DNA from 2 places in the Pseudoalteromonas sp. Angola-4 genome. Region 1 is predicted to be linked to the other one. Evidence: predicted binding sites of a transcription regulator. Region 1 holds the regulator's gene; the other holds the start of a gene.
The links. The regulator LexA, encoded in region 1, represses DNA repair genes until DNA is damaged. The targets are predictions, from matches to a motif close to TACTGTATNNNNATACAGTA.

Region 1 (3,181 bases):
ATCAACCTCAAGTAAGTAATTAGGGTTTTTATTAGCAAGGTTGGCTATTTCGTCTTGAGGGGTAGATAAAATAGAGTAAAACTCTACGTCTTCGCCCATATATTCATAATGCCACTTCCACTGTGACCCTGTAATTTTAATGGTTAAGTCGGCCTTACTGGCATCTTCCATCGCAATGAGGGTTTTAGTGGCAGGGATTGCCATGGCAATTAAAATAACAAACGGAATGGCAGTCCAAAGAATTTCTACTTTGGTACTTTCATGAAATTGGGCAGGAACTGCCCCTTTAGATTTACGGTGATGAATCAGTGCCCAAAACATTATTGCGAACACTATCACCCCAATCACACAACATATTAAAAATATGGTCATGTGTAGCTGATATACATTATTACTTATATCGGTTACGCCCTTGCGCATATTGTATTGGCTATTAGCCAGCACTTGCTGCGGGAACATAATCAACACAAGCCACAAGGTAGAGGTCAGTTTACCCATGTGACGGCTCCTTTGATGCTATTGCGAATGCAAAGCGAAGAGGCATACGGCTTAAACGCCAATTCGTTATTTTTATTTTTTAACCAATCTTATTTTTGATTGGTATCGCTAGGACAACAAAAGGTTTGTGTATATTGTGTGTTCTCATAACTAAAAAGCTGTGAGTTATTGTTAGTCCAGCACATTAATGATTAGCTAAAAAACGTACAACAAGCAAGTTTTAGTATAAAAAACAATCAAGTGATATTTTAGTATTGACTAAATGACGGCGTATTAAATTGTTATTTAACAGCCAAGATACGAGCAAAATTAAGGGATGTAACACGCTTAGGAAGATAAAAGTATGAGTGAAAAAAAGTTTACAGCCTAAATAATTTTAGGGCGTTTTGAGACGGTGGAAGGTTTGTTTTTAAAACAAAAATGCACACTAAAAAGTGCGCATTTATAAATATTAATTAAAAATAGTTAAAAATTACATCCAATCGGCATTTCTTATTACGCCAACGGCTAACCCTTCAATATTAAACGATTCGTTTTCAAGGTCTACTTCAATTGGCGTAAACTCTTCGTTTTCGGCGTGTAATAATACTTTTCGGCCTGCTTTTTCTAGGCGTTTTACGGTTACGTCTTCATCTACTCGTGCAACCACAACTTGGCCGTTTTCTGCTGTTTGAGTACGGTGTACGGCAAGCAAGTCACCATCCATAATACCTATATCTTTCATACTCATGCCGTTAACACGCAGTAAAAAGTCGGCGGCTGGTTTAAACATGAGTGGGTCTATTTTACAGTGACTCTCAACATGTTCTTGCGCCAAAATAGGCGAACCCGCTGCAACTCTACCTATTAATGGCAGACCTAGTTGCTCTGGCTCTTCTTCTTCAACCAATTGAATACCACGGCTTGCGCCTGGTTTCATTTTAATAACACCTTTTTTGGCAAGCGCTTTTAAGTGCTCTTCTGCAGCATTGGCACTTTTAAAACCGAGTGTTTGCGCAATTTCGGCACGTGTAGGAGGCATACCAGTGTCTTTAATAAAAACTTTTATTAGTTCGAGTATTTGAGCTTGGCGTTTAGTTAATGGTCGCATACAACTGGTTTTCCATACAGTACATTTAACTGTGAGTATATACAGTTAAATAAAAATCGCAAATTTAAATTGTGCTTTAAAATAGCTAAATACACCGCGCCTGGATAAATTTTAGGTAATTGCAGACGTTCAGTATTTAAAATGCTATAAATTTGCTTTCAATATAAAGGAGTAATTATGAGTATTTGGCATCAACCCATCACATTAGAGCTTTGCAAACAGTTAGATGAGGGAATAAACGGCCAAGGCACGCTGATGAAAACCATGGGCATAGAAATAACCGAAATAGGAGATGATTACCTAGTGGCTACCATGCCTGCTATTCCTGAGCATCATAATCCTATTGGTATGGTACATGGTGGCGCAAATGTGGTACTTGCTGAAACCGTAGCAAGCTACGCCGCTAACTTTGTAGTGGACTTTACAAAATTTTATTGTGTTGGACAGGAAATTAGCGCCAGCCACTTAAAGGCCTCTCGAAATGGCACTTTAACCGCCGTTACTCGTGCATTTCATATTGGTAAGCGCAGTTCTGTATGGGAAATAAAAATAACCAATAGCCGCGGCGAGCTTTGCTGCGTATCAAAAATGACCGCAGCGGTTGTCGAGCGCAAATAGTTAACTATGGCTACTTTTCGATAGGGTAAATCGTTATTTCCATACCAGCGCCAATGGCAGATATACGTAGTAGTGTATCTGCATGTAGAGCTTGGTTAAAACACTTAGGTGACGTGCCCGACTCAAAGCCTATATCAAACGTTCTGCGCGAACAGCTTAGCCACTGCTTAAGCGCATTACGTGAACACGACTCTATTAATTCACATAAGTGGTTGATTGCTTTGTCTGGCGTGGTTATATCACCTGAGGCTTCAATACGCGCCAATTGACGATATTCGTCTTTGTCATAATGCAAAACCATCGCGTTTTTCTTTAAGTCTGCCACTAGGGCGCTAATATCTTGTTTAGACTCAAGCTCTAGATCTACATTTAAAAATTGAATTTCCGACATTGTCTGCTTTTTACCCTCTTATAGTTTCATCGCAAACTTTAACGCAGTTTTACTTTTATACCAAATCAACTAAGCGCTAAACATGGCTTTATTAATAGAAAATACCTGTTTAAACGCCATTGGCATCTAATTTGCCTTATAAAACGGGTTAGGCTAGTTACGCTTAATTTTACCGTTTATGTATGAAAGTTATACACACACTGCGTAATTAAACGCTTCAGGAGGACAATTATGGTAGATCATGGCCCGCAAATTAAAAACGACGATCAATACGATGCGCTTCGAGATGAAGGCATGAGCAAACAAAAAGCTGCGCGCATTGCTAATAGCAATACTCATAAAACCGCTGTTAAAGGCGGCAAAGCCTCAAAGTATGAGCAGCGCACTAAAAAGCAGCTGTACAATAAAGCTAAAGAGCTCGGCATTAGCGGCCGCTCAAAAATGAGCAAACAAGGGCTAATAAATGCCTTACGTGAGCATTAAACACAGCCTCACTGATTTTTTACCGCTCCTTTTTATTATTTTTATAAAGTTAGAGTAAGCTTATGAATAACTGCGACAAAATGCCGCAGTAAAAGCATGGG
Region 2 (3,181 bases), on a different contig from region 1:
CGACCCGATAAATGTTGTTGTTCAACAATTGCTTTAGCTGCGTACCAAAGAGGCAGAGACTCAGCACGCGCACAGTCGCGTATATGGCTAAGTGTTTTATCGCCAATACCGCGCGCAGGGGTGTTAATTACACGCTCAAATGCGGCGTCGTCTTGGCGGTTTCCTACTAATCGTAAGTACGATAGCGCATCTTTAATTTCTTGACGTTCGAAGAATCGCATACCACCGTAAATACGGTATTTTAAGCCTTCTTGAAGCATGGCTTCCTCGAGTACACGAGATTGCGCGTTACTACGGTATAAAATAGCGGCGTCTTGCAACGCATTACCAGCATTTAACCAGCTGCGTAGCTTGCTGCTTACAAAGCGGGCTTCGTCTAGCTCGTTAAAGGCGGCATAAATTGATATAGGCTCGCCTTCGTTACCATCGGTCCAAAGGCTTTTACCCATGCGCTCTGAATTGTTTTTAATTAGCGCATTAGATGCTTTTAGGATGGTTGCGGTTGAGCGGTAGTTTTGCTCAAGACGAATAGTTTCGGCGTCAAAATCAGTTAAAAAGCGTTTAATGTTTTCTATTTTAGCGCCGCGCCAACCGTAAATACTTTGGTCATCGTCGCCTACAATCATAATGCTTTGTGTATCACCAGCAAGTAGCTTTAACCATGCGTATTGAATGGTATTGGTATCTTGGAACTCGTCTACCAGCATGTGGGCAAAGCGCTGCTGGTAATGGCGAAGTAGCGTAGGGTTATTTTTAAGTACTTCGTAGCTACGTAGCAGTATTTCTGCAAAATCGACTAAACCTGCACGGTCACACGCCTCTTGATAGGCGGCATATACACGTAGCATCATTTGCTCGTTTATATCGTAGGCTTGAATATCTTTAGGACGCAGGGCTTCATCTTTTTTAGCACTGATGTACCAGCCAAATTGTTTGGCGGGCCACTTTTTGTCATCAATATTCATTGATTTTAATAAGCGCTTGATCATTCTTAGTTGATCGTCAGAGTCTAAAATTTGAAAGGCTTCTGGCAGGTTTGCTTCACGGTGATGAGCGCGCAAAATACGGTGTGATAAACCATGGAAAGTACCAATCCACATACCACCGACAGGGGCTTTTAGGGTTTCTTCAACACGGGTGCGCATTTCTTTAGCGGCTTTATTGGTAAAAGTAACTGCAAAAATACTATAGGCTGATGCTTGCTCAACCTGCATTAACCACGCGATACGATGAACTAAAACACGTGTTTTACCCGAACCAGCACCTGCTAATACCAGCATGTTTTGTAGTGGGGCTGCAACGGCATCGCGTTGTTTGTCATTTAAGCCATCGAGTAATTCAGAAACGTCCATCGTTACGCCTTTTCAATCAATAATGAGGGCAGTATAACAGGTGTTTTTGTTAGGCTAAATAAAATACTGTTTTTATGAACAGCTATTCTAAAAATACTTGTAAAACTAATCGCTTAGTCGCTTTTTTGTACTCTTAAGTAACGATAATTAATAATAAAAATAATCAAATTGACCTATATTTAGTAAAAAATACTAAAGCAGTTATTTAGTAGTAATTTAACTATTTGATTTTTAAGCTTTAATAAATTGGCATAAAGTGTGATAGTAAGTAAATAACTAAAACTTAAAATTAATTAACTACAGAGGTGAGTATGGCTGATCAAGGTTCTGGCGGTAATGTTATTGCAGCGTTGTGTAATATATTTTTTCCTGGTTTAGGGCAATTGGTACAAGGGCGAATTTTAGCCGCTATCTTTTTTGCGCTAGCTATTATAATTAGTTACGCACTTATTTATGTATTAGTAGGCTTCGTACTCGTACCTATTATTTATTTATGGTCGATTATAGATGCTGCACGTTTTAGATCGCGAAGTTAGCTTTTATGTCACCTATTTAATAGCGCCCATTGGCGCTATTTTGCGTTTTAGGGTCGGTGTTTAAGGCTATTTATGGGTATAATTAGCGCATTAGCGTTTTAAAAGTAAAAATTATGGAATATCAATTTATACGTGACCCTATTAGTGGGCTGCGCATTAAAATAAGCAGCGAGCATGCCCTAATTGGCCGTTGGTTAAACGAAGAAATTGGCAAAGAAAAAGTCGAGATGGTACAAGCACTTATTAGCTCGGTAAAAACAAGTTACGAGCCAATAACGTTAAAAGGCCAAGAGATAGACTTAATACTCTCTAAAGACGAAGCCTTATTTGAAGCCCATGCCCTACACCAAGACAGCGAAGATTTAGTCGCCTATCAAGATGATGACTTAATGCTTGAAGAAAGTGGCCTAGTGAATGGTTGTGGCTTTGAAGATTTTATAGATTTAATAGAGTCATGGGCTGAGTTTAGTGGCTCGCGTTAAGCGTTTAAAAGGCCAACCTAGTTGGCCTTTTTTTGTAATATCAATGGTGTTAAGTTATTAGACATTTATAGCGCTCTATTTAGCACCCTAGAATGATTAAATATTTAAGTCGATTGGTATAACTACAGATTATTGATTTTCTATTGATTTAACGCCAGCTAATAATAGCGCCTCTGTTAAACGTACTTTGTAATTAGGGTTTGCGTACTGAAAATACACAACGCTACTTTTATCAATTACAAATACAGCCGGTACAGGTAAAGCGACGTTTACCTTGCCTTGGGCATCAACAAAGTTAACACCGCGCTTATTGCGATAGATAGCGGCTGTTTTATCATCTAAAAAATAAGCTAAACCTAAGGCTTTTGCTAGGGTTAGGCTATCATCTGAAAGCAGTAAATAATTTGGCGAGCTTATTTTACTTTGGGCTAGTTTTTCTGGGCTATCTGGCGATACTGCACTAATTTGCGCGTTTAAATTAGCGAGTTGCTGCTCAATTTCTTGTATATTAGCCAGTTGCTTTGAGCAATAAGGACACCAACCTCCGCGGTAAATAATAAGCACCGTTGTTTTTTCAGCAAAGCGCTTTTGTAACTCTACATTATTACCATGTTGATCTTTGAGCGTTATATTAGGCACGCTTAAGCCCGGTAATAATGGTGATACTTGCTCGGGGGCTGCAGCAATTCCTTCTGTACTTGCTTGCGCATTCGCTACTAAAAAAGCAGCCATTACAATAGTCGCCAAGGTGTGTAGTAACACTTTACTCATCATTATTTCCTGCCCTGTTTTTATGTGCTGTTTATAATAG

Region 2: uvrD (DNA helicase II) is a predicted target of LexA. The motif match lies at 1,417-1,436, and genes of this name have one in related genera.

Annotation. Positions count from the first base shown of each region.
Region 1 is NZ_JAQREK010000015.1:33,476-36,656, reverse strand. It holds gene coxB (cytochrome c oxidase subunit II) at 1-498, opposite strand, end outside; gene lexA (transcriptional repressor LexA) at 971-1,588, opposite strand; gene PSH48_RS15665 (PaaI family thioesterase) at 1,766-2,206, shown strand; gene PSH48_RS15660 (hypothetical protein) at 2,217-2,597, opposite strand; gene PSH48_RS15655 (DUF7218 family protein) at 2,829-3,080, shown strand.
Region 2 is NZ_JAQREK010000034.1:3,256-6,436, reverse strand. It holds gene uvrD (DNA helicase II) at 1-1,352, opposite strand, end outside; gene PSH48_RS20490 (hypothetical protein) at 1,664-1,888, shown strand; gene PSH48_RS20485 (YacL family protein) at 2,002-2,370, shown strand; gene PSH48_RS20480 (peroxiredoxin-like family protein) at 2,500-3,144, opposite strand.